One region of the Planococcus sp. SE5232 genome, then DNA from elsewhere that is predicted to be linked to it. Evidence: riboswitches for the same ligand, from Rfam matches in the RefSeq annotation. Region 1 holds a riboswitch; the other holds the start of a gene.
What was found. A riboswitch is a leader RNA that binds a small molecule or an ion and turns the genes downstream of it on or off. The one in region 1 is predicted to bind preQ1.
Positions count from the first base shown of each region.

Region 2: it holds a riboswitch for preQ1, as region 1 does, so the genes downstream of both, queC (7-cyano-7-deazaguanine synthase QueC) here and queF (preQ(1) synthase) in region 1, are expected to answer to the same signal.

Region 1 is NZ_JBOGCP010000004.1:325,559-341,238, forward strand. Features, by position in the region: gene ACRC6Q_RS15110 (ABC transporter substrate-binding protein) at 1-1,140, shown strand, start outside; gene ACRC6Q_RS15115 (carbohydrate ABC transporter permease) at 1,145-2,020, shown strand; gene ACRC6Q_RS15120 (carbohydrate ABC transporter permease) at 2,505-3,314, shown strand; gene ACRC6Q_RS15125 (hypothetical protein) at 3,361-3,792, opposite strand; gene ACRC6Q_RS15130 (ASCH domain-containing protein) at 3,800-4,147, opposite strand; gene ACRC6Q_RS15135 (cell wall hydrolase) at 4,249-4,872, opposite strand; gene ACRC6Q_RS15140 (dihydrofolate reductase family protein) at 5,142-5,678, opposite strand; gene ACRC6Q_RS15145 (hypothetical protein) at 5,755-6,048, opposite strand; gene ACRC6Q_RS15150 (metallophosphoesterase family protein) at 6,188-6,688, shown strand; gene ACRC6Q_RS15155 (STAS domain-containing protein) at 6,757-7,626, opposite strand; gene ACRC6Q_RS15160 (DUF3238 domain-containing protein) at 7,932-9,122, shown strand; gene ACRC6Q_RS15165 (thiol-disulfide oxidoreductase DCC family protein) at 9,259-9,657, opposite strand; gene ACRC6Q_RS15170 (DUF4440 domain-containing protein) at 9,714-10,076, opposite strand; gene ACRC6Q_RS15175 (TraR/DksA C4-type zinc finger protein) at 10,157-10,684, opposite strand; gene ACRC6Q_RS15180 (phosphotransferase family protein) at 10,769-11,704, opposite strand; gene ACRC6Q_RS15185 (cation diffusion facilitator family transporter) at 11,856-12,764, opposite strand; PreQ1 riboswitch class I at 12,870-12,917, shown strand; gene queF (preQ(1) synthase) at 13,015-13,509, shown strand; gene ACRC6Q_RS15195 (queuosine precursor transporter) at 13,522-14,175, shown strand; gene ACRC6Q_RS15200 (endonuclease/exonuclease/phosphatase family protein) at 14,221-15,060, opposite strand.
Region 2 is NZ_JBOGCP010000006.1:11,778-27,457, forward strand. Features, by position in the region: gene ACRC6Q_RS17130 (DRTGG domain-containing protein) at 16-1,323, opposite strand; gene ACRC6Q_RS17135 (metal-dependent hydrolase) at 1,828-2,508, opposite strand; gene ACRC6Q_RS17140 (M24 family metallopeptidase) at 2,768-3,865, shown strand; gene ald (alanine dehydrogenase) at 3,911-5,026, opposite strand; gene ACRC6Q_RS17150 (universal stress protein) at 5,279-5,785, shown strand; gene ACRC6Q_RS17155 (NADP-dependent oxidoreductase) at 5,834-6,775, opposite strand; gene ACRC6Q_RS17160 (DUF4362 domain-containing protein) at 6,868-7,275, opposite strand; PreQ1 riboswitch class I at 7,417-7,460, shown strand; gene queC (7-cyano-7-deazaguanine synthase QueC) at 7,467-8,132, shown strand; gene queD (6-carboxytetrahydropterin synthase QueD) at 8,129-8,551, shown strand; gene queE (7-carboxy-7-deazaguanine synthase QueE) at 8,548-9,258, shown strand; gene ACRC6Q_RS17180 (zinc ribbon domain-containing protein YjdM) at 9,393-9,734, opposite strand; gene ACRC6Q_RS17185 (universal stress protein) at 9,829-10,248, opposite strand; gene nhaC (Na+/H+ antiporter NhaC) at 10,489-11,874, opposite strand; gene ACRC6Q_RS17195 (hypothetical protein) at 12,224-12,490, opposite strand; gene ACRC6Q_RS17200 (pentapeptide repeat-containing protein) at 12,533-13,390, opposite strand; gene ACRC6Q_RS17205 (hypothetical protein) at 13,543-13,728, opposite strand; gene ACRC6Q_RS17210 (class I SAM-dependent methyltransferase) at 13,802-14,725, opposite strand; gene tpx (thiol peroxidase) at 14,778-15,284, opposite strand; gene ACRC6Q_RS17220 (RDD family protein) at 15,320-15,680, opposite strand, start outside.

The sequences.
Region 1 (15,680 bases):
AGCTTTATCCATTGGAGAGGCGAAGACAAAGCAGTACTGGATGATATCATTGCCCAGTTTGAAGATGAAAATCCTGACATTTCCGTAGAAATGACCATTTATCCATCTGAGCAATACCAGGCTACCGGACAACGTCTGCTGCAGGACGGGTCGACGGGCGACGTCTTTACATCCTTCCCGGGCGCACAATTCGAAGCCATCGCCAGTGCCGGTCTGTTTGAAGATCTGAGCGGCGAGGATTTTGTCTCCAATTTTGATCAGGAACTCATCAGCGTCGGACAAAAAGATGGAACTCAGCTTGCACTTCCTTATCAGCTGGTCTTCAATATGCCTGTCTATAATAAAGGCATGTTCGAAGAGCTTGGACTGGAAGTGCCGAAGAGTTGGAGTGGATTCCAGGAAATGGCAGATGCACTCCTTGAGAATGGCATTACACCCATCGCCTTTCCTGGGGCAGACATCGGCCCTAACCAATTCATGAACAGCATGATGATGAACAATGCGCCGGATGAAGACGTTTTCGAGAAACTTCAGAACGGTGAAGAATCCCTGACCAACGAATGGTGGGTTAAGACCTTGGAAGATTTCCAATTGCTTGAGCAAAAAGGCTATATCCAGGCTGATGCTCTGGGGACTTCCCAAGATTCCGCAATGGCGATGGTGGCCAATGAAGAAGCCGCTATGCTGGCGACAGGATCCTACCATATGTCTGCTTTGCTGGATCTGAATCCTGATCTTCAGCTGGATTTAATGGCCCCGATCACTGTTGAAGAAAGCGAAGCTATCTATGAAGGCATCAATACAGCCACCTTCATGCTGGCAGTCAATAGCCAGTCCGAGAAAAAAGAACAGGCAAAAGAATTTATCACGTTTCTGAGCCAGCCTGAAATCGCTTCCCAATACGCTAATGAAACTGGTCAGCATCTAACGGTCAATGATGTTGAATATGAATCAGAAGTATTGCAGAATACAGCTTATTGGATCGATGAAAGAAAAACCCGGTTCCAGCCGCGTTTCCTGATTACAAATGCTCAAATCGAGGCCGCAGTCCTTAGCTCCATCGAAAACGTGTTGGGCGGAGCAGATCCGATGACAGCTGCTGAAGAAGCTCAGCAGCTCGTAGAAGAAAACAGGGAATAACGGGATGAGAGTTTCTAAATCCATCTACTTATTCTTTTTGCCAGGGTTGCTATTGTACGCGATTTTCTTTGTTTACCCGACAATCAGCGCCCTGTTTTATTCGTTTACGGATTGGGACGGCCTCAGCTCAAGTTTTCAGTTTGTGGGAATCGCCAATTACGAACGTGCCTTTACCGGGGACACAATTTTCCGTAAGACAATCGGCAATAACCTGAAATTCATGCTTGTCGTTGTTGTCTTCCAGACACTCGTCGCCCTTGCTTTTGCGATGATTGTCTTAAAAAACACAAAGACCACGATTTTTTTGCGCGCGCTTTATTTTTTCCCGACCATCTTGTCATCTGTATCAGTAGCCTTTATTTGGTCATTCATCTACGATCCGTCACTTGGTATCCTGAATCAGGTATTGGAGCTGGTCGGACTTGGATTCCTGACGCAAAACTGGCTTGGCAATGCGAACATTGCCATCTATTCGTTAGCTGTAACCCAAATCTGGTTCCATGCCGGACAAATGCTCATCATATTCGTTGCAGGATTGCAGGCCATTCCGGATGAACTCTATGAAGTTGCAAAAATAGAAGGAGCCAACAAATGGCAGACCTTCCGCCGTGTAACGTGGCCGCTGCTGGCACCTTCCGCTACGATCGTCGTTGCGTATACCACAATCCAATCGTTCAAAGCATTCGATCTGGTCTTTGCAATGACTGGCGGCGGACCCAATAATTCAACGCAGATTGTGGCTACTTATATTTTCGACATCGCTTTCAGAAGCTACCAATTCGGCTATGCCAGCGCCATTTCCGTTATTTTCATGATCATCATCGCGATTATTACATTCCTGCAATTCAAAGCTTTGCGTTCTGATAGAATTTCTTATTAGAAAAGCGAAGGCAGCCGTTTAGTCCCGACAAGCGCTGGAAGCTTTACCGGGAATGGCGTTCTTTTCCATTCTTGGTAAAGCTGAAGCGACTCGAGGGGCTGGCTGCCGGAGTCTGGATCACTAGAAAAGCGCAAGCGCCCATGTAGCTCTGACGGACATAAGACAGATCGGCGAAGTGGCATGTTTTCAGCCACATAGCTGGGCGGGCTTATGACCCCGAAGAGCTGGACAATAGAAAAGCGGAAACGGCCGTTCAGCACGAAAAGTGAAAGTGCCTGGTCAGCTCTGACCGGCATAAGGCAGACCAGCAGAGTGGCGTTCTTTGCCGCACAGCTGGGTTGGCTTATGACCCGAAGAGCTAGGCACTTGCAACTGGACAACAGAGTGGCTTATGACCCCGAAGAGCTGGGCGCTGGAGCTGGACAACAGAAAACAAACCGAGGAAATTTTGATTTTTCAAGCCTAAGGAAAGGAGGACAACAGCTTGTTCTTCCGCAGATTTTCCCTTATCACCTATGCGCTGCTGATTTTGGTTCCGTTATTGATTGTGGTTTTGACTTCCATGAAAACCATTCAGGAAACGTTCAGAAACCCACTCGGTTTTCCGGAAGCTGGTCTTCAATTTGAGAACTATACGGCGATTTTCCAGGAGCAGACGATGGCCGGCTATTTTGTTAACAGCACAATCGTCACTTTGTTTTCCGTGTCGTTGACATTGTTCTTTGCTTCGTTGATTGCTTATGGCATTACCCGTCTCAACAATTGGATTGGCAATTCCTTATTCATCCTGTTCACACTCGGCATGATGGTGCCGGCGCAAGTCAGTATGATTCCCCTCTATTCGCTGATGCTCGATCTCAACCTGACCAATAGCTTAGTGGGGCTCATTCTCGTCAACATCTCTACAACCATGCCGATCGCTGTTTTTATTCTGACCGGTTTCATGAAGACCTTGCCGAAAGAATTGTTTGAAGCTTCTACAATAGACGGGGCAGGCAATTGGAAGATTTACACCAAAGTGGCTATTCCGCTGTCACTTCCTTCCCTATCAGCTACAGCCATTTTCCTGTTTGTGATGCATTGGAATGATTTGCTGTATCCTTTGCTGTTCATTACGGATAATGCCTACAAGACCCTGCCTCTCGCTTTGCTGGAGTTCCAGGGTGAATATTCGACCAACTATCCAATGCTCTTTACAGGCGTCATCATCGCCTCAGCACCGATGGTCATCGCCTACATTTTCCTGCAACGCTATTTTGTTGCCGGTATGACAGCAGGCGCTGTCAAAGGATAAGCAAAAGGACGACACCGCTCATTACAGAGGGTGTCGTCCTTTTTCATCACCAAAACATCGGTTTATCGACCATGAACCATAGCATCAGCAATAATAATATAATATAAATCCATAAAGAACGGTTTAACTTCTTAACCAGCCGCAATTGGTCGGCTTCTTCTTCCCCAAATTGGCGAAGAGTCGGTGTAAATGCACGCGCTAAGAAAAAGACAGAAGCGATCATCACGGCCAGCGTACACACTATCCAAGAAGTACCCCATTCCCACGGCCCCTGCCAAATCAACAGGATGCCTGTCGTTACCAGCACATGCCCTGCATGTTTTACAAGACGTGTCGCCGATCTGAACGTCGTGATATGCGAGTCCAATAGAATGCCGGCTGCTGTTTCCATTCGTTTGATTAAAGGAAGCAGCACAAAAAAAGGACCGATGGATAACACAGCGCTTAAAATATGGGCGTATAGAATAAATGTATACATTGTTTACTTACTCTGTTGCCAAATGGAATTCATGGACCCAAACAGTCATCTCAGGCAACCAGGGCATACCTGGGTGAAACGACAAGATCGATTGTTTATAATCTTCTACAGACGCGTAACCTTCCCGAGTGATGTTTTCATCTGTTAATTCACCAAGTGTTTGCTGATATACCTGATTCACCACAAATCTCTTGTCTTTGAGTACCATGATTTCCCCTATGTCTGCATAGCGTCCATTTCTTCGAGTTGCTGACTTCGTGCCAGCCAAAACTTTTTCTACGTCCTGCTTATTGGTCACCAGTTTTTCGACACTGCAGGTTTTCGGCGGCATTTGCTGCGCATTTTTTTCTGACATTTCTACTCCACCTCTCTTTATTCCTTCTCAGTATAACTCTTTTCAGCGCTCTGTTTCATTCCATAAAAAAACGCCCTGTTTTTTCAGGGCGATGCTTGAAATCATTTTGCAAATACATGTTTGCCGATTTTCGTGATAGTTGTACGCGAGAAAATCCACGTATCCGTCACGCCGCTTGGATTGTAATAATACGTTGCACCAAGTGATGGATCTGAGCCCTTTACAGCTTCTTTCACAGCCTGATAAGCTGAAGCGTTCGGCTTGAATTTGTACTGCCCGTCATTTACAGCAGTAAACGCGTTACGCTGAAAAATGACATTGTATGTACTATTGGGAAATAGGGAAGAATCGATACGATTCAGGATAACAGCTGCTACCGCTACTTGACCTGTATGGTTTTCTCCACGTGCTTCTCCGTGTACGACACGTGCCATCATATCAACATCCGAAAGTTTCGCTCGTGTCAACGGACCTGTAAAACCAGTAGCAGGAACATTGAAATCACGCTGGAACTGAATGACTGCATTTTTAGTGATAGATCCATAATAACCTGTAGGTGCCGTCTGGAAGTAGCCCAGTTTTTTCAAGGTTGCTTGAAGTTCTGACACATCCTGTCCAGCTACCCCTTCATACAAATCTGGAGAATGTGCTTCTGCGGAGGTTTGAGAAAACCCTAAGAATAGAACTGTAAATAAAGCGAATACCAATACTTTTAATTTCTTCATGCTTTCTCTCCCTTCTATTCCAAGAATCTACAAATGATTCTTCTTAATAGTATATAATTGGAATTATAAGAATTCAATCCCTCGTAACTACTCAAATTCTGTCGATAAAATGACCAAAAGTAATAGTTTATTGTCTTTATGCAAAAAATAAGGGTTTTTTATCTCTAGAAATTAGGTACTTTCTCTTATTATTATAAAAAGAGGTGAATGTCCTGATTGAAGCAAAGCAAAAGACGGCCGAGAAATCCTCGACCGCCTGTTGTCTTTCCCTATAATCTTCCGTAATGCAGCTGCGCAAATTGCCCATATGATTTTACCGACTTAAGCTTCAAGCGGCGCTCAACGTCCTGCTCTTGAAACAATGGTATTCCTTTTCCGATAAGGACAGGAGCGAGCGAAATGATCCATTCATCAATCAAATCTTCTTTCAAAAAACTATGAAGCAGCTTGCTCCCACCAATCACCCAAATATCCTTTCCAGGTTTCTCTCTGAGATCTTTTACGAAGCTGGAGATGTCCTGATTCGTGAAATTCACATAAGGGTTTTCTTCTGCGGAAGAAGAAGTAAAGACATAACTTTCCATGTCTTGATAAGGGAATTTCCCTTTTTCAGCTTCCATTACCCAATCATAGGTTCTGCGTCCCATAACCACTGTATCGATGGTCTCCATGAATTCGTCGTATCCAGCGCCTCCTTCTTCTTCCCCCGCTGTCTTGAAAAGCCATTCGAGGGAATCGTCTTCAGTTGCGATATACCCGTCCAAGCTAGCCGCGATGTAACAAACAATTTTTCTTTCATTCACCATACGACTTCCTCCTTAACGATTTTTTCAATGAAGCTATCAAAAAAATGGCCCCAGCATCAAAACTGAGACCTTGTTTTTATTTGCTTTCCAGTTCTTTCAGTTCTTTCATTGCTTTATGGGTTTGAGGAAAGCCATTTGCCTGCCATTCAGAGCGATAAGCAGAATCCAATTGGGTCAACCCGATTTCCGCTTCATCCATATCAGCATTGACGCTTTCTTCCTGATCGACCGTTACACTGTTTCTCATGTCATTATCTTCATAAACCCAGACCTTTTTTGCTTGGTTCTTTTTATAGGCAGTCAACAAAAGAAGGCTGCCCGCCATTGCGGCTCCTGTATAAACAAATTTTTTGGTAGTATTCTTTTTCATGAATATCCCTCCGATTATCTTCGTCGTCCTATACTCTTTACTTCCCTGTTTATTGGAAATGTAATCCTGACAGTTGGCTTTCGACGTCAGAGGGTTTATTTGGTAAAGTGAAAGAAAGAATTTGACTGGAGGCGTTCAGATGAAGAAGATTGTTATTGTTTCAGATACACATATTCCATTCCGCGCCAAGAAATTGCCCCAACAGCTAGTGGATGCATGTCAGGAAGCTGACTTCATCATCCATGCCGGCGATTGGCAGACGATGGATGTTTACCATGAACTGGCGGCATATGCAGAAATTGATGGCGTCACCGGCAATGTCGATCCATGGGACATCCTCGAAAAGTTTGGCCGGAAAAAGATTCTCACGTTCGGAGATTTAACCATCGGTGTGGTCCATGGCGACAGTGACCGAAAACCTACTGAGAAGCAGGCTTTTGACAGCTTCAGTAATGATGATGTCGACATCATCGTATTCGGACATTCCCATACCCCGGTTATGCGGGAAGTCGAAGGGGTCACCCTGTTCAATCCCGGCTCCCCAACCGACAAGCGCAGGCAGGAACAGTATTCCTTCGGTTTACTCGAAATCGGCGATTCCTGGGAACTCAAGCATGTCTTTTTTGATAAGGAAAGCTAGTCGCCCCGAAGGGTAAAGCCACAATAAATTGGACTACTAATCTTATCCAATAAAAAATCAGACTCCCTTCACAGGGAGTCTGATTTTTCTTTGCAGTCTTTTATTAATACAAAGCCCAGCTGCTTTAATGCCGATTCCAAATTGGCTTCAATTAATACACCTTTCAGTGCAGCCGCAAAATGAGGAACCTTCAACGCCATAAAAGGCTGAATTCCTGTGATGACCGGTGTTACGCCAATTATTTTAAGGATATTCACGAGCTTCAGCAAGTATTCCCCAACGACAGTGTTGATCTGCAAAACCCCTGAAACATCGATGATCAAATACTCCATCGGCTCTTTGCCGCATTGTTCCAGAACGTGCTCGATGATCACCTGTGCACGCGGTGCCGTAATTTCTCCGATTACCGGAACGATGGCCACCCCTTTAGTGACGGGGACAATCGGAGCAGTCAATGTTTGAATCTGATGATTGGCTTTCTCGAGTTCCAGCACATAAGTCAATAATGTCGACATCATTTCAAATGTGTAGAGCTGATCTTCAGAAAGCCGATAGTATTGATCATCCAATCCGCAAATAGTGCCGTAAACAGTGCCATCGTTATAATAAACCGGAACGCCGACAAAGGTGCCTTGTCCATAATCTGCTGCAATGTCCATAGAACGGGTCATCTCATTTTTAGAGACATCCTCAATAACCAATGCTTTCGGACCATGGTTGATGCTCAAGCTGCAAAAGGAGTGAGGAAGAGGCATGGAACTGCCTTCTTCGACCAATTCTTTTTCTGAGTTGCGAACTTTAATAATGTGGTTTGTTGTCCCATCATTTCTGGCGATAAATAAGGAATTGATCCCAATTTGCTTACTCAGCAGCTGTAGAATATAAGCCGCCGCCTCATCAAAGTTGCTGAAAGCTCTTGCCTTCTGAATAGTATCCATTGCCATTCCCCCATCCCTTTTGTTCAATCTCTTTGTTCTCTATATTTTCTTGATAAGATTCAAATCGATGAGTAAATAATTATTATGTAAAGATACGCAATAGAAAAAAAGGTATGCAAGCTGCATGTTATCCGCTTGGAAAATAAATAAAAACCGAATATGCCTATATTACTACCTTAATTATACAGTTAAAATACTTAAATCTACATTTAATTTGTGTAACAAATATTTCGCTCCTTCAATAACGGGTTCATTCTTTTGTTAAAAAGGGTATATGCATAACAATAGCATGTGGAGGTGGGGAAATGGCAAACGAAATGGATATTTTGGTATTGGAACAATCCGAAACAATGATTTATTTTAGATGGACTGATACAGAAGATGTCTGCCGGGTAAAAAGAGATGAACAGATTGTTTATACCGGCACTCAAAATCTGTTTAAAGATGAAGGATTAAAAAAAGGCGAATTGTATACCTATACCCTTGAACGGTTGGACGCTTCAGGAAGTTGGACAGATAAGATCAAGCTGCATACGGGAACGGAAAACCGAAAAAAAGACAGCATTAACCGCTTGGAAGAAATTGTGCTGACAACCATCGTTTCTAAAAGCCGGATTTCTTTAGCATGGGGAGAAATTGAAGGCATTACCCAATTCGATATTTACTGCAACGGAAAATTTATTGAAACTGTCGAAAGAAATCAATACACCGACCGCCAAGTGCCCATGAATGAAGAATTCACCTACTGGATTCGCGGAAAACGTCCTGTAGCAAAATCCGAAGAGCGTTTCAGTGAAGAAAAATTCACTCTGGCCAAAATTTTTGGCACGCTGAATTGGAATTCGTCAAAGGAGAAAGCGGCCATGGAAGAGTTTTGGCTGACTAAAAAAATCGCTCCTTTGGATTCATTATTGTCTGATGAGGAAAAACCAAAAATCTATCCAGTCTGGCAGTTCCGCTACAACACCTTCTTGCCTGAGCTGATATTAAAAAATCCGAATCTCTTATCGCCTTTCCCTTATTTCCAAGGTGACGGCCGGGAGTTCGATCCGGACTCACTGCATTACCGTACACAAGTGAGTTTCACTGTTGACTTGAAAGAAGAAGAGTCGTCATTCGAGTACGATAAGGATGTCGGTCCCACCATCGGATACAATTGGCGAAAAAAATTCAGTAAGGCGGACGTAGCTTCTTCTGAAGGAATCGAATTGGAAAAGATTGAAGAAACAGGCCATAAAGTTTCCGTCACATTAAAGCACAGTATCGGAAACCCGATCACCACTTCGCCGAATATCGATTATGAAGTATCTGCTGCCTTTTACCGGGACGGCAGTTATGACATTATCGGAATACATGACCAATCACCAAATCATGAAGTGTACTTAAAGCTCGATGATGGTGAATGGATGGAAATTCATCAGACCGAAAGTGAAGGCTTGGCCTATATGGCCGGACCGATTGCCAGCCAGTATTGGCGGATCTCTAATTTCTATTGAGCACTGTTTCATTCATTAAACAAAGCCCGAACCGGAACTGACTCCGGATTCGGGCTTTGTTTATTTTAGTTATTCAAACTTCACTAGTTTGTTTAATATCTCTCAAATCTACAGAGGCGCTTCCACCTTTACTCTCTTACTTATCTAAAAAACGTTTACGGATATGAGGCGGCGGCAGCATGCAGCTGTCCAGCTTGCCAAATACCTTGTAACGGTTTTTGGCTACTATATCATACGCTCCGTCACGGATCGCGCGTGGGAATGGTTTCAGGTAATAGGCCAGCTTCCAAAGACCGGTTAAATGATTTGAAATCATTAAAGCACCTTCAGATTTCACATATGCCTGTCCATCTTTTATCAAAACCACACTGTCGACATCCTCAGGCACCTTATATTTTTTTGAAAGTTCCTGTCCGACTTCACTTTGCAGCGAAGCAAATTGATAATAGCCGGCCGGATCGTGATTTATAATGAATTGAACACTTGAATCGCAAAAATTACAATCTCCATCAAATAAAACAATGGCATGTTCCATATTGGTTTCCTCCTTTGCCGAAAATAGTTCTGTTATCTAAATATCCTCTTTTGCCTTTATTGAAACACCTTACCGGTTGAAACTGTCCCTTGATGAAAAAATAATTTCCAGCCATGTTGTCTTTTTTTCCAAATTGAACTTCGATTCGTTAATTTTCCAGTCTTGTGATTATGGACTTGATAGGTGGTCAGGACCGCATCCGGACCCAATTCGTGCATAACGAAAGACTTTATTTCCATAGAATCCGGATTCAACGGATGATTCCCATTATAATGCGAGCGCTTGATGATGCCGCCCGAACTGCCAAATTCGTAAAACTCATCGTCCAGCACTTGGCCCAGCTTTTCTGTTGAAACTCGGAACTCAGGCTTCAAGTGACTGCATTCCAACTCATAAATCTCTTCTGTCAATTTATCCATTCCTATTCTCCTCACCTATTATTTCCCGGGAAATGAACTCAGTATATAAATAACCCCTTGCCTAACGGCAGGGGGCCATATCATTTATCATCTTTAAAGAAGTCCTCTGGATCTTCATTTGGCTGATCTTGAGGCGTATCAGATGACCCGAAATCTTCGACGTCTTCAAAGCTGTCCTGGTAATCGCGAACAGCACTGTCTTCCTTCTCAACCGGCTGGGCTGTGGAAGCTTGGAGCACATCTTCTTCTGGCGGCCGGCTTTCCAGATCAGGTACTTGATCCGCGTGATCGATGCAAGTCAATGCAGTCGGCAACGCTTCCAGCCGCTCAAACGGAATGTCTTTTCCGCAAACTGGGCACTTGCCGTATGTGCCGTCTTCGATTGCTGCCAAAGCTGCTTTCGCTTCCTCCAGTTCTTCTTCTTTAAACTGTGTCAACGCCATGCCGCGCTCCTGATCGTATAAATCGGTAGCATTGTCAGCAGGATGGTTATCATAATTTGAAAGCTCAGTAGTCTCGAACTCTTCTGTATTCTCCACACGCTCTTCCAGAGATTCCACTTGTTCTTCCAATTGCTTTTTCAATTGTTTCAGTTGTTGATCTTTCATCCGATTTCCTCCTCAAAAAACTCACTTATCCTATATATTGCCTTTATCGGGGAAATCAAACCTGAAAGTATCGTCGTACTCCGCTTAAAAATCGTCAAAACGGTCCAGCAAACTCAATAAATAATCATCCAAACGGTGACGCATCAACTCATCAGACAAGCCTTTCATGCCAAAAGCTTCCCATCCCGGATACACTACTGGCGAACCATCCAATATATCCGTCAGCGAAACCAGATCCCAGTAAGGATCATATGTGAATAGACTGCCGGCATTGCGCTGATAAGCTGCCAAAAAATCATTGGCTACAGAAATTCCGTACATCTGGGCCAAATTGACCCGGCAATGTCCGACATCAATTCCTGCAGGCCCCCGACAAGCATTCACCCAGTCCACGATGGCACTGATTTCCCCATTTTCCCACAACACATTAGCTGGATGGAAATCACGATGAATGAAACATTCCTCAGCTGCGGGACGGCTGCCGGCTACAATGTAAAAAGCACGCATCCAATCGTTCTGTCTTTTCGACCATTTGGGTTTTTCCAATAAAAACGCATTATTGTAGGAAAAGTATTCGTAAGGAAAGCCTTCTGCCTGTGTTTGATGCAATTCAGCCAAAGCTGCTGCCAAGCCTTCCAGCCACTTTTCATCATTTGCTGGCTGAAGTACCACAGAACCAGGCACCTTCGTCATCAAGACGGCAGGCATCCCGCTCTCCTCTCCTGTTTCATCATAAGCAATTAAGTGAGGAACAGGGAAGCCGGCTTGTTCAGCGAACTGAAGACTATCTGCTTCGTGTTTTGCCAGATCAGGTTCTTTTTCCAACCAATCAGCTTTATGGAAAAATCGGAGAACGTACGAGAGGACATTTCCATTCTCTTGAACAGCTAATTCAAACAAGGTGGAGGACGTTCCGCCTTTAAATGGCTTAACGCTTGTTATTTCTACCGTTTCTCCAAGCTGTGCCTTTATCCATTTCAGTGATTGCGCCTGCAAGCCGGGCTGTTCATTTCCTGCCATCCTGGACACTCCTTTCTGCCTATCTTTTAGCTTTAGTGTACCATGAACAAATAAGGATTCTATAATTTAGTAACGTGTTTGACTGCTGGTAAACATACTGATTGTTCTTCTATAGAATAGCCGAAATCCAGTTGCCTTGGAGTACACGAAGTTACACTTCCAGTGAGTGGTGCACAGTTTCCGGTTTTTCAATCTGAATGGTCGCATGTTCGATTCCACAATAGTCATGAACCAGCTTTAACGCATCCTGAAGAACTATTTGCTCATCTGCTTCGACTGTCACATCGATATGGCAGGTAAACAGGTTGAGTCCGGACGTAATGGTCCAAATGTGAAGATCGTGGACATCCAATACCCCTTCAATTCCAAGAAGCCGTTTCTTCACTTCTGGTGCATCGATTGTATGGGGCGTGCCTTCCATCAATATATGGAGGCTATTTCTGAGAATCCCCCAGGCACTCCGCAAAATCAGCAAAGCAACCAATACGGAAATGATGGGATCCGCCAGCGTCCAGTCAAATAAGAGAATTAACAGACCAGCCACTATGGCACCGACTGAACCAAGCGCATCCCCAATAACATGCATATAGGCACTTTTCATATTCAAGTTGCCCTGGACATCTGCGTTGCGGTTGAGCACCCACGCACTTAAACCATTAGCTGCGAGACCGATTGCCGCAATCATCAGCATCCAGCCACCTTGTACTTCCGGCGGTTCATAAAAGCGTTCGATGGCTTCATAAACAATAAAGCCCGCAATGACAAATAAGGTCGCGCCATTGATGAAGGCGGTTATGATTTCAAAGCGGAAATAGCCATAGGTTTTTTTCGCAGAAGCTGCTTTTCCAGCAAACCAGATCGCTGATAGGCTGAGTGCAAGTGAAACGGTATCCGATAACATATGGCCGCTGTCCGCAATCAAGGCAAGGCTATTCGTAAATAGGCCGCCGAAAAATTCCAGCACCATGATGCCGGCGGTTATGGCGAGCGCCAGAACCAATGCTTTTTTATTGCCGGCCCTTGCCGCTTCAAAATGATTATGTTCATGATGATGTCCCATGCCGCAATCGCCTCCATCTTCTTGCTGTTATTTTACCAAAATTGGCCGATTGACAACGAATAGCAAGTCTTATACGATAGATGAGGAAAAGTAAATAACCCGGCAACGGGAGAGGTTCATAGCATTTCACCCTCTATAAAAAACTATGGATTGTCGAAACTCAGCCAAATCCACATGCGATTTGGCTTTTTCTTTTGTCCGTTTTTTATAGCCCTCTTTCAAGCCGGCCATCTAAAGGAGGCCGTTTTTCATGGCAGGAAGAAACGAAGATACACTCGATCATTTATCATTGCTCGGCAATCAGAACACCAAGTATAAATTTGAATACGACCCGGAGATTTTGGAGCCGATCGACAATCTGCACAGCCGGGACTACTTCGTGAAATTCAATTGTCCTGAATTCACATCGCTTTGTCCGCAGACAGGACAGCCTGACTTCGCAACCATTTACTTGAGCTTTATTCCAGACAAAAAACTGGTGGAAAGCAAATCGTTGAAACTTTATCTGTTCAGCTTCCGCAATCATGGAGACTTCCATGAAGATGTAGTCAATATCATTATGAATGATTTGATCAAGTTGATGGACCCGCGTTATATCGAAGTATGGGGGAAATTCACGCCGCGCGGCGGATTGTCCATCGACCCTTATACAAATTACGGCAAACCAGGCACAAAATACGAAGAAATGGCATCGTACCGGATGATGAACCACGACATGAATCCGGAAACGATTACCAATCGCTAAGGGGCCGAACAAATGTTACTTTACTTGAACGGCGCATTTGTCGGCCTATTGATCCTATCGAATATTTTAGCAGTCAAGTTGTTCAGCATCGGTGAATGGGCTGTTTTGCCGGCGGCTGTCATCGTCTATGTCTTTACCTTCCCCATTACAGATACAATTGCGGAAGTATACGGCAAAGAAGCTGCGCGACAAACTGTTACAGCAGGATTTGTCACCCAGCTTTGCGCATTGGCTTTCATTTTCTTCGCCATCCATCTGCCGTCTGCACCCTTCTTTGCAGATCAGCAGTCTTTTGAAACGATTTTTTCCGCAGGCTTCCGGGTGACGTTGGCCAGCCTTGTCTCTTATTTCATCAGCCAGAACCTGGACGTCAGCATTTTCCACAAGCTGAAACAGCGCCATGGCAATTCCAAGCTGTGGGTACGCAATAATGCTTCTACAATGACCAGCCAATTGGTCGATACCAGCATTTTCATCTCCATTGCTTTTTACGGAACCATGCCCGCCAGCGCATTACTCGGGATGATTTTCACACAATACCTGTTTAAATTACTGGTCGCTGCTGCGGATACACCGCTGGTTTATTTGTTGGTCAAAGTATGCAGACGTGAAATGCAATCCGGCAAACAAATTTTCGGACACCAAAAACCGGAAGCTCTCCAATAGAGCTTCCGGTTTTTTATGGTTATAGTAGATTATAAGAGCAATTGCTTATACTCTCGCGCGTGCTTTCTGTGCGCGCTCTTTACTGCCCGCTTTAACACCAGCAAGTACCAGATCTGCCACAATCGGCAAATGATCGGAAACCGATGTTTCAATAACCGCTGTCTGAACAACTTCAACTTCACTGTCTGAAAAAATATAGTCGATCCGGGTCGCCGGCCAAAAAACTTCTTCCGTTTCGTTGTTCACATAAGGAGAAGGATACGTATAGGCATCTCCTCTTTTCATTTGCAGGAAGGCATCTTCAAAATGGCTTGTCAGTTTTTGCATGTGAACGTTTGAAGAAGAAGCATTGAAATCACCTGCAATGATGCGCGGGAAACGGCTTTTCCCTGTAATCCCCAGAATTTCATCGATGCTGACGGCGAGTTCGCTATCCTTCAGCGCCAAATGCGTATTGAAGACGCTTAAGTAATTGCCATCCACTTCAATGACGGTTTCCAAAATTCCACGTTGCTCGTTATTGCCGAAAGGGCAATAGACCTGGGTCAACAAATGATTCTCTACGTACTTGATCGGGTATTTACTTAGCACCACATTGCCGTACTGCCGATTCGGCCGCTCTGAATCCTCAGGCACAAAATTCATATTGGCGCCATAAGCCGCATACATGCCAAGTCTTTGGCTCAGCCATTCCACCTGGTCGACAAATGAACTGCGGGCAGAAAAATAACGGTCAACCTCCTGCAGGGCGATAATTGTGGCACAGGAATCTTCCACGACTTCAGCTGTCTTCTCCAAATCAACTATTCCATCCATCCCAAGACCATGAGCAATATTGAACGACATGACTTTTACAATTGGCGCCTTCTTTTTCTTCCCGTGCATGCAAACCTCTCCTTTTCGAATAAAACGAATCGTTGGCAGCTGCTTTAATTGGTTTCAGTATACCAAGTTGAAAAAAAATTGCTATAACAAGGGTGTAAATGATTGTTATGAATTTGTAAACACGAAAAGCGGAAGCGGCCGTTAAGCCTCGACAAGCGCTGGAAGCCTGACCGGTAATGGCACTCTTTGCCATTGCCGGTCAGGCTGAAGCGACTCGAGAGGCTGGCTGCTGGAGCTGGACAACACGAAAAGCGGAGACGCCGTTCAGCTCCGACAGGTGTAAGACGCTCTGGCGAAGCCGCATGTTTTCAGCCGCACAGCCAGCGTGGCTTACATCCCAAGGAGTTGGCCGGTGGAGCTGGACAACACGAAAAGTGAAAGTGCCTGATCAGCTCTGAAAGGCATACGACAGACCGGCAGTGTGGCGCTCTTTGCCACGCAGTCGGGTTGGCTTATGACCCGAAGAGCTAGGCACTTGCAACTGGACAACACGAAAAGTGGAGACGGATAAGCTAAAAATGAGGCTTCCCGCTGCAATAACTTCATCTTTGATCCATACAACAGTCTATTTCTGTGGCTGATTTCAGCTTTATGCACGTTCCGGAAAGCTTACGCACGCT
Region 2 (15,680 bases), on a different contig from region 1:
TCCGCTTGATTTAGATTAACGATCCAATAGTTGGAAAGTCAGCATCGCCTTGCCAACGATTTCGTTTTCCAAGGAAACGTCCACTTCGACTTTTGCGGATTTTCGGCTTATGTCCAAAATATTGGGCCTGACGAACACCAGTGCATCCAATTGAACCGGTTTCAGGAAATAGATTGCAATATTTTCCAATACACTATCCTTCCGGTTTCTTGTTTTTAAGGCCGCTCCTGCCGCCTCTGTCAGAATCATTGTATATGCGCCATGGGAAATCGATCCATAGGCATTGGTCATTTGAGGCGTGACACGGAACTCCAGGATCAACTTATCGCTTGCCTGCTGGTGAAGCTGACTTTTGATGATATCGTCAATCGTTTCACCCTGTTGCGGCTGCCGTTGTGCGGTTTGTATCGCCTTCAGCACATCCTGCCTGCTGATGACCCCTTTCAGTTTGCCGTGATCATCCGCTACCGGCATTAAGTCGATGCCTTCCCAGATCATGCGGTGCCCCGCCGCCGCGACACTTGTCTGCATAGAGACGGTAATCGGATCTTTGGTCATCGCCTTTTCCACCAATTCAGTAGGCGGATGGCCAATCACATCCCGAGACGTGATGATGCCTACAAGTTTATTGGCTTGATCGACCACAGGGAATCCACCATGCGTCGTTTCTTCATTCAGGTCATGATAGCGGCTGATCGGATCTTTCAGATTCAAATGCGCCGTCACTTCCAATGGAATTAAAATATCTTCAATCAAAAGAATCTCTTTCTTGATCAACTGATCATAAATCGCCCGATTGATCATCGTCGCTACCGTAAAAGTATCGTAGCTCGTCGAAATGACCGGCAACTCAAATTCGTCCGCCAGTTTTTTGACCTGTTCGGACGCTTCAAATCCACCCGTCACCAACACAGCTGCTCCGGCACGAAGCGCGTACTCATGTGCTTTATAGCGGTTGCCGACAATCAGCAGATTGCCCGCCTCTGTATAGCGCATCATATCTTCCAGCTGCATGGCTCCGATAACGAATTTGTTGAGGGATTTATGCAACCCGGCTCTGCCGCCCAATACCTGACCATCGACGATATTGACGATTTCCGCGTAAGTCAGACGTTCGATATTCTCTTTTTTCTTACGTTCAATCCGGATCGTCCCGACACGTTCAATCGTCGACACCAAGCGTTTGGTTTCCGCTTCTTTAATCGCACGGTAAGCAGTACCTTCACTCACCTGCAGATCTTTCGCAATGCGCCGCACCGAAATTTTCTCGCCCACTGCCAAAGTCTCAATATAATCCAATATCTGTTCATGTTTAGTCGCCATGATTTCACCCATTCTTTCTACGTTCCTGTACATTCTAGTGTAGCATAATTACAAGAAATGTGGAGACGGGCGTTCTGGTCCGACAGGCGTAAGACGCTCTGGCGAAGCGGCGTTTCTTCAGCCGCACAGTCAGAGTGGCTTACGTCCCGAGGAACAGCCCGTCGCAACTGGACAATTAAAAATGTGGAGGTGGCCGTTCAGTTCCGACAGGCATAAGGCGAATCGGCGAAGTGGCGCTCTTTGCCGCACAGCCGAGTTGACTTATGTCCCGAGGAATTGGCCACCGCAACTGGACAATACGAAAAGTGGAGACGGGCGTTCTGGTCCGACAGGCGTAAGCCACTTTGGCGAAGCGGCGTTTTTTCAGTCGCACAGCCAGAGTGGCTTACGTCCCGAGGAACAGCCCGTCGCAACTGGACAACTAGAAATGTGGAGACGCACAATAAAACTCACTCTAGAAAACACAAAACCCGAAAAGCCTCGACTCTTCGGGTTTTCTGCCTATTATAATTCGATGCTGCCACCTGGCTGCAGGATGTTCACTTCTGCGCCTTTAATCATTGATTTGAAATGCTCAGGATCCTGCTTGATCGGCGGGAAGGTATTGTAATGGATCGGCACAACCACTTTCGGCTTCAATAATTCCACCGCGTAAGCCGCATCTTCCGGTCCCATTGTGAAAAAGTCGCCGATTGGCACAAATGCCACATCGATATCGTTGCGTTCCCCGATGATCTGCATGTCACCGAAGACTTCAGTGTCACCGGCATGGTAAATCGTTTTGCCTTCCGCTTTAAAGAGGATTCCTGCTGGCATGCCGCCATATACCACTTCGCCTTCTTCAGTCGTATAAGAAGAACTATGGAAAGCTTTTGTGAACTTCACTACACCAAAATCGAATTCATGGGCCCCGCCCAGATTCATACCGGTTGCATTCAATCCCTGGCTGCCCAAATAATTGGCAAGTTCGACCGGAGCCACTACTTGTGCATTATTGCTCTTTGCCAATTCAACCGTGTCACCGACATGGTCGTTATGGGCATGTGTCAATAGAATGGCAGTAGGCTTTTCATCGGCAACTTTTAAATCTGTCAATTCGTTGCCGTTGATGAACGGATCAATGAGAATCGTGTGTTCTCCAGTTTTGATTTTTACAATTGAATGTCCGTGATACGAGATGTGCATGAAATCCCTCCAATGATTTTTTTAACGATCGATGAAGAAAATGAATTATTCCTTCCTATCTCTATAATAGCAAGCTTGAAGAAATCACTGCAGGCAAGAGTTTGGCTGAATACCGTTAGAAATATGCTTCAGCTATGAAATGACGGTGTCAGCGCAATTTCCTTTATCCACTGGAAGTGATGAAGCTTACTAATTCAACTCACATAGCTGTTTTATACCCTGATTTTTGATATGCTACACATGTAGAGGAGGAATACATATGACCAAAATCAAGCAATTACAGAATTATTTGAAGGAACAATCGATTGATGCAGCGTTCATCACAGATCCCTTTAACGTCTTTTACGTGAGCGGTTTCCAGAGCAATCCGCATGAGCGCCTGTTGGGTGTCATGGTTTTCGCTGAAGCTGAGCCGTTCCTGATCTGTCCGAAAATGGAAATGCCGGATGCAAAGAATGCCGGATGGACCGGCGAAATCGTCGGCCATGAAGACACGCAAAATTCCATGGAGATCTTATACAACACTGCCCAGTCCCGCGGAATTGAATTGAGCACCATGGCAATCGAAAAAGCGCATATGACGGTGGACCGTTACGACGCCATCCTATCATTGTTCAGCTCACTGAAAATTGTCCAGTTGGATGATCAGCTGAATGCGATGCGCGTCATCAAGGACGATGCCGAATTGGAGATTTTGCGTGAAGCGGCGGCATTGGCTGATTACGCCATTGAAGTTGCGGCCAAAACAATCAAAGAAGGCATCACGGAAATTGAAGTGATGACGGAAATCGAATTGGCCTTGAAAAAACGCGGCGTCACCCATATGTCGTTCGATACGACCGTGTTGACAGGAGATAAAGCTGCCTCACCGCATGGCAAAACCGGGGACCGCAAATTGCAGAATGGCGATTTGGTTTTATTCGACCTCGGCGTTGTCCATAAGGGCTATTGCTCAGACATCACCCGCACATTGGCGCTCGGCGAACCCGGCGAAGAACAGAAAGCCGTCTACGATATCGTCTTACAGGCTGAAACGGCAGCACTCGAAGCAGTCAAGCCTGGCGTTACGGCAGCTGAACTCGATCAGATTTCACGCAAAGTCATTGCCGATGCAGGATATGGCGAGTACTTCACACACCGCCTGGGTCATGGTCTCGGTATTTCTGTGCATGAGTTCCCTTCAATCCATGGCGCCAATCCGATGAAGATGGAAAAAGGAATGGTCTTCACTTTGGAGCCCGGCATTTATGTTCCTGGAAAAGTCGGCGTCCGCATCGAGGATGACGTAGCAGTAACTGACAACGGCTATGAAGTTTTGACGAAGTTCCCGAAAGAACTTCAGATCATCAACAATTAATAGCAAAAGCGGCATCGGAAAAATCCGATGCCGCTTTTTTGTTTATCAGCCCAATATGTCGTCGACTGATTTGTATTCCAGTCCCTGGTCGACGGCCACTGCCTGATAGGTGACATGGCCGCTTAAGGTATTGACTCCTTTTTTCAAAGCTTCATTGGCAAGGACTGCCTGTGCAAATCCTTTATTGGCAATCTGCACGGCATAAGGCACAGTCACATTCGTCAAACCGATAGTGGATGTCCGCGGAACCGCTCCCGGCATATTCGCTACGGCGTAATGGACAACTCCATGCTTCACGTATGTCGGCTCATCATGCGTCGTGATGCGGTCGCTGGTTTCAAAAATCCCGCCTTGGTCAATCGCGATATCCACTACGACAGAGCCCGGCTTCATGGATTTGATCATGTCTTCCGTCACCAACTTCGGTGCTTTAGCTCCGGGAATTAAAACCGCTCCAATGACCAGATCCGCATTCTTTACAGATTCTGCTATATTCAAGGGATTGGACATCAACGTTTGGACATCCTGCCCGAACTGGTCATCCAATTGGCGCAGCCGATCCGGATTCAAATCCAGAATCGTCACATTGGCACCCATGCCAATTGCCACTTTTGCAGCATTGGTGCCCGCCACTCCAGCTCCGATAATGGTCACATTTCCGCGTCCGACCCCTGGAATTCCACCAAGCAGAACCCCTGCTCCACCGTGTATCTTCTCAAGGAATTGGGCTCCGATCTGTGTCGACATCCGACCGGCCACTTCGCTCATTGGCGTCAGGAGTGGCAAGGAACTATTAGGCAATTGCACAGTTTCGTATGCGATTCCTGTCACTTTCGCATCCAACAGCGCCTGCGTCAATTCCTTTTCAGGAGCTAAATGCAGATAGGTGAACAGGATCAGCCCTTCCCGGAAGTAACGATATTCATCTGCTTCGGGTTCTTTGACCTTCATGACCATTTCCTGCGCCCACGCCTCATCGGCGGACTCAACGATGACTGCTCCAGCAGCACTGAAATCTTCATCTGTAAATCCTGAACCCAGCCCGGCTCCCGATTGTATAAATACCTCATGTCCATAAAGCTTTAAGTTGACCACTCCAGCTGGAGTCATCGCTATTCGGTTTTCGTTGTTTTTCACTTCTGTCGGTATACCAATTCGCATCTCGAAACCCTCCATTTTGTGTTGGTTGGAATCATTTTCTGGGAATTGAAGTTTTCTGAAATTACTATCATTTTAACAGACTGGACCAGTTTCTGCCCTCATTTCATACTTTTCTCCTCTTCTCAGTCTAGTTTGACGGGAGAATAGTCGCCATTAATTAGACAAAAAATTCTTGAAATTAACTTCAATTCAGCAGGAACTTCAAAACTTATAGCGAATGGTTACAGTGAGAGACAAAAGGAGGAATTTAAGATGACATTAAAGTACAGTCAAATTCTTGTTGCAGTAGATGGATCAAAAGAAGCAGAATGGGCATTCAAAAAATCAGTCGGCATTGCCCAACGGAACAACGCAACATTAAACTTGGTAAATGTAATCGATACCCGTTCATTTGCAGCAATCGAAGCTTATGATCGCTCCATTGCTGACCGCGCTCAGAAATTCGCAGAAGATTTATTGGATGAATACAAAAAAGAAGCTTTAGCCGGCGGTGTTGAAAAAGTGAACATCGTAGTCGATTACGGTTCTCCAAAAACGATGATTTCAAGAGATTTAGCTCAAAAAGTGGAAGCTGACCTTATTATCTGTGGTGCTACTGGATTGAATGCTGTTGAACGTTTCTTGATCGGCAGTGTTTCCGAGCACATCGTCCGTTCCGCAAAATGTGATGTGTTGGTGGTACGTACTGAAGAAGCTCAGAACGATGCACCGAAAGAATATTATTCTGAAGACAAATCAGGCAAACCTGAAAATTTCTAAACCAACTAAACAAAAGCCCTTCACATTCGTGAAAGGCTTTTTTACATATCAGGAAGATTTTACTTTAATGACGATTTTTCCACGTGCATGATGGGATTCACTTAGTTCGTGGGCATCTTTCAACCCCTGTTCGGTAAAATCAAAAACATGGCCGATTGAAGGCTTAAATTCACCTGATACATAGAGATTAGCCAGCTTTTGCAATTGTTCACCGCTGGGCTCGAGCCAAAAATCACTGGCCGTCACGCCATGCTCTTCAGCCTTTTCAGCAGAAGGCTGACCGGCAATCGAAATCAATTTCCCGCCTTTTTTCAGGACTTTAAAACTTTTTTCCAGAATTTCTCCACCCATGGTATCCAATACCGCATCAAAATCCTCCAGCAATTCGCTGAATTCCTCTTCCCGGTAATTGATGACCCGGTTGGCTCCGAGAGATTTCACCAGTTCATCATTTTTATCGCTCGCCGTGGTTGCTACATAAGCTCCAATGCTGTTCGCAATCTGTATGGCCATACTGCCGACTCCACCTGCTCCGGCGTGAATCAACACTTTGTCGCCTTTTTTCAATTCTGCAAAGTCAACAAGGCATTGATAAGCAGTCAACCCAGTCAGTGGAATTGCTGCGCCTTCTTCGTAAGACATGCTCTCCGGCATATGGGCAAGCAGGTTTTCTTCAACCGGAACAAATTCAGCATACGTTCCTTGCCGTGTTGTAGCCGGTCTTGTAAAGACCCGGTCTCCTACACTGAAGTTCTTCACCTTGGCGCCGACTTCGGCAATGACCCCTGCTGCATCCCATCCTAAAATAATCGGGAATTCCCATGGCAGCATCTCTTTCAGGTAGCCTTCACGCAATTTCCAGTCGATCGGGTTTATGGAAGTCGCGTGGATTTCAACCAGCACCTGATTTTCATTGATGGTCGGCTTTTCCACTTCCCGTTCTTTCAATTGTTCACTGCCTCCGTAATTATCGATGACTATCGCTTTCATCTGACATCTCCCCTTCCGTTATTATCAAATATACCCTTATCTCCAAATAGTACTCATCAAAAAAACTGGAGATGTCTGGAGAATAAAACAATTTATTCCGTTTCCATTAAGATGGTATTCATTCCATCTTCAGGATCACAGCCTTCCAGCACATAAACCAGTTCCGTTTCAGAAGTTAATAGGATGATTGAATTGCATTGTCTGGTTATTACTTCTCCTGAACCGAATTCGTCTTCTCTGGAATCCTCCACTGATTCAATCTCATTGCCATTGTATGTCAGATCCTGATAGATCGGATCCCCTTCTGTTGTGTAGGTAATCACCCTAACCGCATCCTCTTCTCCACTTACCGTATTTTCATAGAACTGGTATAAGCGATCTCCATTTGTCACATCTCCATGTGTGTTTTCAATAATGTCCGCTTCATCAAAGGATTTCCGGTCGCATGCAACTCCCATCAACAGCAACATCGATACCAGTACTGCCAGGATTTTTTTCATCTCCACACCTCCCGTTGCAGATTAGACGCTTTTGTCGTAGAAAGATTACAGAATGCCCGTTGCTCGGTGCCCTGGTTCTTCAGTCTTGCGGAAGCCAAGTGCTCCCTTTACGGTCCAATATGTTATCATTAATGCTGTTCGCTAAAAGAGGTTCGCAAACTCCCTCTCTAAAAAACTAAGGAGTGTTTCAGATGAAAAATGAAAAAGCAGTTGTCGTCTTCAGTGGCGGCCAAGACAGTACCACTTGCCTGTTTTGGGCAATCAAGAACTTCAAGGAAGTTGCAACCGTAACGTTCGATTATGGCCAGCGCCATTTAGCTGAAATCGAATGTGCCCGGAAAATCGCTGACGAACTTGGCGTTTCCTTCAAAGTATTGGATATGACTTTGATCAATCAATTATCCGCTAACGCTTTAACGCGCGATGACATCGAAGTCACAGCAGAAGAAGGCGAATTGCCTTCCACGTTTGTGCCTGGCAGAAATCATCTGTTTCTGTCTTTTGCGGCCGTTTATGCAGATGCCATCGGTTCGCGGCATTTGATCACCGGTGTCAGCCAAACGGATTTCAGTGGCTATCCCGATTGCCGCGACACCTTTATCCGGTCATTGAATGTTACTTTGAACTTGGCGATGGATAAGCAATTCATCATCCACACGCCGTTGATGTGGCTGGACAAGTCCGATGTTTGGGAGCTTTCTGATACCTTGGATGCCCTCGATTTCGTCCAGGAAAAAACCTTGACTTGCTATAATGGCATTCCGAGTACTGGATGCGGTGAATGTCCCGCCTGCATCTTACGCAATGAAGGACTAGCCCGCTACCAAACGAAAAAAATGGCAGGTGCTGTTAAGTGATGCAGCAATTTTATCCACAAGCCAGCCATGATTACCAATTCGAGCTCAATAAAGACCTGCATTTTTCTGCAGCTCACTTTATTCCAAGCGAGGATGCCGGAAAATGCCGGATGATGCACGGCCACACCTACCATCTCAACATCACCATTGCCGGAAATGAGCTCGATGCGACCGGATTCCTGATTGATTTCAAATTAGTGAAAGAATTGATCCATAAGAAATACGACCATAGTGTCCTGAACGACCATCCGGAGTTCAGGACTAAATTTCCGACCACGGAGCTTCTTGCCCAACAGGTTTGGCTGTCGATCCAAGAAGTATTGAAAACGAGAAGCAATCAGCCAAATTGCCTGCAGGTCATCGTTCGCGAAACACCGACAAGCTATGTGGTCTACCGTCCGCGCAAGGGGGACTTATGATGAAAATTCCCGTAATGGAAATCTTCGGTCCCACTATTCAAGGAGAAGGCATGGTCATGGGCCAAAAAACCATGTTCGTGCGCACTGCCGGATGCGATTATTCCTGTTCCTGGTGTGATTCGAAATTCACCTGGGACGGGACAGGCACCAGCATCTCCAAACAGCCCGCAGAAATTGTCGAAGAATTGATCCAAATCGGCGGCGAGGCGTTTTCCCACGTCACCATCTCCGGCGGCAATCCGGCTCTCCATAAAGGCATCGGTGAATTGGTCGAGCTGTGCCACGAGCAGGGCTGGAAAGTTGCTGTTGAAACACAAGCGTCCATTTGGCAGGATTGGCTGATCGACATCGACGACATTACTTTATCGCCGAAGCCACCCAGCTCTGGCATGAAGACGGATTTCTCAAAGCTTGATTTCTATATGGAGAATCTGCAAAATGCCAATGTCAGCCTGAAAGTCGTTATTTTCGACCAGAATGATTTCGCCTATGCAGAAAGTCTCCATCAACGTTATCCAGCTGTCCCATTCTTCCTGCAGACCGGCAATGACGACACCGCCACTACGGATAACGCGCAATTAGTAACTGATTTGCTCCAGCGGTATGAGCAATTGATCGACTACCATGTGCGTTCGCCGATCATGAACGATGCGAAGGTTTTGCCGCAATTGCACACCCTCGTTTGGGGCAATAAACGCGGCGTTTAATTTAATAGTTGATTGCTTCTTCTTTCATCTGTTGAAAGAAGAACTATACATCCACGTTTCAAATTGAGCCAGTCAGGATAAATGGAAAGACCCCAGCCAAACTTTTCACTAAGTTTTGGTGGGGTCTTTTCATGCTACGCTTTTTTGACAAATTCAGACTTCAGTTTCATTGCGCCAAAGCCATCAATCTTGCAGTCGATGTTATGGTCGCCTTCAACCAGGCGGATGCTTTTCACTTTCGTACCGATCTTCAATGTCGAGGAACTGCCTTTGACTTTCAAATCTTTGCTGACAGTGACGGCATCTCCATCCTTCAATGGCGTGCCATTTGCATCTTTGACAAGCTGTTTTTCTTCAGTATTTTCCTTGTCAGCAATCAGGCTCCACTCGTGGGCACATTCCGGACACACCAGCAGACTGCCATCTTCATAAGTATATTCAGAATTGCACTCAGGACAATTCGGCAAAGTTTTCATTTGTTTTCCTCCAGCAGATCTTATGCTCTATTGAGCAATCGGCAGACCGGTCTTTTTTTCCAGTATACCAGAACCAGCTGTTGTCCGGCAGTCATTATTTGACGATCAGCACTGGGCAACGGACCTGATTGACGACTTTATGGCTGACACTGCCCAACACCATTTCAGATATTGGATTCAACCCTCTGCTGCCGATGACCACCAAATCAAAATTCCCGTCGTTCGCCACTTCAATGATGACCGGCGCCGGCCGCCCATGCATAACCTTTGTTTCGTAAAAGACTTTTTCGCGGTCTAAAGCTTCTCTGACAGGTTGGGTTTTTTTCTTCCGGGATAATTCAAACTCTATCGAGCCCCCGTCATGAAATTTTTCATTGCTGTCTTCATCGAAATCGGAAACGTAAAGAACGGTCACTTCCACGCCTTTTATCAAAGACGCCAGTTGTGCGGCTTGTTTGCCTGCCCGCATCGAATTCTCTGAACCGTCTACGGCCACTAAAATCTTTCGATACATATGATCCACTCCTTCGACTGTTTTTTCCGCTCCATGGCGAAAAGTCTTCCATACTTAATACTATTCGACTTTTCTGTCAATTACCCTTTATCTAAATAAGCCGGACTATTGATCTTTCCCTCCCGAAGTTCGATAGCCAAGTCTTTGCGGTGCAGCTAAGGGAAAAGGGATGTATAATAATTTTTTTCACACAAATAAAAACAGGTGATCATGAGCATCACCTGTTTTTGCTTTAAAATTTTATTTTACCTGCTTATAAGTCAAGGTTTTACCGGTAAATCCGAACAACACTGTCAGTATCGGCGACAGCAGGCAAAAGAATGCGAACGGCAGATAGTCGAGCGTCGAAACGCCGATGACTCCTGTAATGAAAATTCCGCAAACACTCCATGGGACAAGCGGATTGACCACGGTGCCGGCGTCTTCCATGACACGGCTCAAGTTTTTACCGGCCAGCCCCACTTTGTCATAAGGTTCTTTAAAGGCCTGCCCTGTCAGCAGAATCGACAGGTATTGCTCACCGATCAGAATATTGATACCGATTGCCGTCAAGGCAGAAGCAGCGATGACAGACGATACTTTTTTCAGCAAACTTTCCACTTTGGCCAACAAACACTGGACGATCCCCAGCGTAAACAGCAAACCGCCCATGCTGAGCGCCAGCAGCACTAAAGCTACGGTGAACATCATGCTTTCCATTCCGCCACGGGACAGGAGGGAATCGATTTCCGCTATGCCGGTGGTTGATGCGTATCCACTGAACAGAACTGTAAAAAGTTCAGAAGCTGTAGAAGTCTGATGAAAAAAAGAAATAAGGATTGCCGACGCCGAGCTCAAGGCCAGCGTCATCAAAGCCGGTATTTTCATAAGCGTCAAGAAGATCAGCACAACAAGCGGAATGATCGTATACCAATGAATCATCCCAGTGGCCAAGAGCCCTTCCTTAAAGATGGCTACGTCCTGGACACTGGCACCTTCAGTTTCAGGTGACAGAAAAGCAAACAAGATCAAGGTGATCACAAAAGCGGGAATCGTCGTCCACCCCATATTACGGATATGTTCGAACAGGTCCACTCCGACAATCGTCGAAGATAAATTTGTTGTATCCGACAACGGCGACATTTTATCTCCAAAGAAAGCACCGGAAACAATCGCACCTGCCGTGATGGCAAGCGATAGATCCATCGCTGTCGCCATGCCGATAAAGGCTACACCAATCGTTGCGACAGTCGTCAGGGAACTGCCGATGGACAAACCGATCAACGAGGTCACGATGAAGACGATCGCATAGAAGAAGGTCATGGAAATCAGTGTGAATCCTGTAAAGATCAACGTTGGAATGGTGCCGCTGATCATCCAGCTGCTGATCAGGATTCCGATGAAGAAAAACAGGAAAACAGCGCTCATACCTGCTCCTGCTCCTTCCACCAGTCCTTTTTCCAGCGTACGATACGAGACTTTTTTCGATAAGCCATAGCCGAACAGCAGCAGAATCGAAATCAGGATGGGGATATGCGGAACCGATTCATACTTGATGATGCTGACACTGATCATTAGAAAGATAATGCCAGTTAGAAAGATGGCTTCTGAAAACCTTGGCGTGATGACTGATTTGATATTGTGCATGACAATCTCTCCTTTTCTATCTATAAAAAAAAGAGAAAACCTCCCATCCCCATAAAGGGACGAAGGTTTTCTCCGCGTTACCACCCAATTTGATGCTTTGACTGAACAAAACATCCACTTCTTTACGTGACGATCAAACTGATGGTGTATTTCATCCAATTTGCTGCCTGAATTCACACCTGCCATCCAGTCTCTTGCTGCTGCGCACAAATTGCCTACTAAATCATCGATCGAATTATATATGAACTAAATAGCTGGAAAATCGTTTTTTAAAAACTCACTTGCCTAATCGTTTTTAAAAGTATATTGAAATAGATTCTACCAGTTCCCTCCCACAAGTCAATACTTTTCAAGAAAAATTTGATTTCACCATCTGGGATTTTGCTAACCGGTCATAAAGTGATTGTTTGTTTTTCGTCAAGATGAAATACAGCGACACCGGAAAAGTGACCAACAGGAATCCCGTCAGCTGAGCGATGGGCCGAGAAGCTTGAAACAATTCCTCAAGTGACGGAATCAAAAACAGCGAAACAATCATCACCAACAGCAGATACCCAAAAATCAGCAGATAATCAACAGCAAAAGCCTTAAGGCGAAGCCAGAATCCTGCATACATCAGAGCCCTCCTCACAGACAGTTCATGTCACCGTTTGGATCGTTATCCCGCTTTCCAATGAGCCGGCTTCGACAGTAAAGCAGGAACCTTCGTCTGGTCATCTCCTTTTGCGGAATTCACTTGCATTTGAGTTAAATAGATACTGCCTGTCAAATCGGCTCCAGACAAATCGGCTCCCCGCATATCCGCTCCGATGAAATCCGAGTTCCTCATATCTGCATTTTTAAAATCCGCTCCGATCAGGTAAGCGCCTCTGAATGTCGAGCCTTTCAGATTTCTCCTTTGAAATTTTGCCCCAATCAAATCCGCTCCCTGGTAATGCGGTCCTTTTTTGCGGTTATTCCTTTTGTTGAAGCGTCCGGACGCAAGCCGGACTTCTTCGCTGACCTGACTCAGCAAGTGATTGATATCCATGCGGTACTCAGGCAAATCCACAGCCACTAATTCTTCTGCTGATGCAAACGTCAGTTCATCAACCGCATCCCTGCTTTTAAGCAGCGCATTCTGCAATTCCAGGTTTTCACAGCGTTCTATCGCCTGTGTCAAATACAGCAGCATTTCCTGCAATTGCTGCATGACCGGCAAGAGCTGGAACATCTTTTGGGCTGACTCCGGATCACCTCTCCAACTGATGCCGCCGAATGTTTGCTGCGAAACTTTTTGTCCTGCTCCGAGGCAATCGAATACTGTACAACCGCTGTAGCCCGAGAGCCTTAAATTTCGATGGATACTGCAACGGAAATCCTCATTCAGGTTTCTGCAGGGAACTCCTCCCGCTTTGTCTACAGGAAAATCGGCAGAAGCTGAAAACGCCAGCGCCACACAGCAAAGACCAAAACAATTTGCACAATCGGCTTGAAAAATGGTCGAGTCATACGCACCTTTCTGATTTGCATGCATATCGTTCATTCTCCCTTTTAAGTTTTGAGTACTCAATTAACCCCATTATACAAATAGCCTAAAAAAATTCCACTCTTTTTTACGCAAAGAAAAAAGGCAGGGGATGAATCTCCCTGCCTTTTCGCCAACCACTTTGTATGGGCTGTAGTTCGTTATGTTCCCATTTTCCGGCGGTTATTGCTGACTTTCTTGGTTTGCTGGCTCTTCATCTTTTTAGTTGACAGTGAACCATTGCCCCCAGACTGTTTATCTGAAGCTTGATTTTTCTTGGCTTCCAATTGACGTTTTACAGCTTCCTGCAAACTGACTTTTTTCGGTGCTTCGTTTGACTCGGTCATTGCGCATTCCTCTTTTCATCAAAAAATAGTACCTATGGATGTTTTAGCTCAATTATAGCATAAATCAACCCGTCTATTCTTTGTTTTCTTTAAACCAACCCGTCACTTGAGAAAAGAACTTAGACATGGATTCCGGCTTCGACATATTCGGAACGCGCGCCAATAAGACTTCTTTCGGTGCTTTGAGGCCTTCCTGCTTTTTCTGCAGGACCAGGATCCCTTTTGCGTGAGCTGAGTTCTTGAACAGGCTTTCCGGCAATTCCATCACAGATTGGATATGGGCATGCTTTTTCAAAAAGCTGTGCAATTGGCTCGCCTGGGCAGATTCAAACAAAGCTTTCGGGACGATGAAAAACAGGTAACCGCCTTCAGCCGTATGCTTCAGCGATTGCTCGATAAACAGGTGATGGGCAAAAGACATGCCTTCATCTGACTTCAATTCGTAAGTGGCAGCTGTCTCCTCATCTGGATAGTAACCTACAGGCAAATCTGAAACCACCACGTCCACCGGATCGATCAATAAAGGCTGCAAGGCGTCCTGCAGATAAAAAGTGACGGGCTGTTCCACGAGATTGCCGGCATTTGAAGCCAGACGGATCAGCAGATCATCCAATTCCACCCCTGCACCTGTCAAACGGCCATCCAGATAATTCATGACCGTAAGCAACAGGTTGCCGGTTCCGACAGCCGGATCCAGAATGACGGCCTGCTCTTTTTTCACGAACAACTCCACCAGGTAGCCGACCAAAAGCCCAAGTGCGTCCGGTGTCATTTGGTGATGCGGTTGAATATGCTCTTTCATGCCTTTCAGTACAGCCAGCTGAAGCGCTTTTCGAATATCTTCCTTGCTGGCCTCTGCTTCCGGCTTGATGATGCCATCCAGCCAATTCTCAGTTGTCGTCAACAGACTTTCCAAATACGCGTTTTCCTGCTCTTTTTGGATTTTTGTCGTGTGGTTATCAATAAAATAAAAGGTCTTTTCCATTGCAGAATTCATACTTTCGCCGTCCTCAATAAGGAAACCCACTCAGGAGAGTGGGTTTCTTGTATTAGTTTGTTAATTCTCTTACTGCGTTCAATGCTTTTTCATAATCGGGATGGTCCGTACCTTCAGGAACATATTCGACGTAGGTGATTTTGTCGTTTTCATCAATGACAAAAATCGATCGGGCAAGCAGCCGGAGCTCTTGCATCGTCACACCGTAAGCTTCACCGAATGACAAATCCCGATGATCCGACAACGTGGTGATTGCATCGACTTTGTTGATTTCCGTCCAGCGCTTTTGCGCAAACGGCAAATCGGCTGAAACAGCCAACACCTCTACATTGTCGCCCAACGAAGCGGCTTCATCACTGAAACGCTTTGTTTGGTCCGAGCAGACGCCGGTGTCCAATGAAGGAACCACGCTGACCAACCGGATTTTCCCAGCTGTATCCTGCAATGTGACCGGTTTTAAGTCGTTGGATAAAACCGTAAATCCAGGAGCCTGATCTCCAACCTTCACTTCTTTATTGGGCAAGGTAACAGGGTTTTTCTTGAATGTAATTTGTACCAATCCAAACGCCTCCCTTTCATCATATCCCCATCATACTAAAACGCGCTGGTCTCATGCAACCCAGACCCATCCGGGGTTTTTTTCTGCAACAGCTTATTTTTTCTGAAAGATTCTTCGTGGACTACTGTTGTGTCCGCGATGTAATCATGGACGCCCTGTTTTAACGGAGTAAATCCGACAATCCAGTAGAGCGGCCAGATGGTCACTGAAATAAAGCGGCCGATCCACTCGCGGAACAGGAGCGTCATCCATGACAAATCATCAGTCTTCAAGGATACCACACGGATGCCCATTATCATCTTGCCGACAGTTTGTCTGAAGAATTTGGTCATCAGGACAAAGTAGCCATAGAAGATGAGGGCGGAAAGAATGGCATATGGTGTATACCAAGGAACA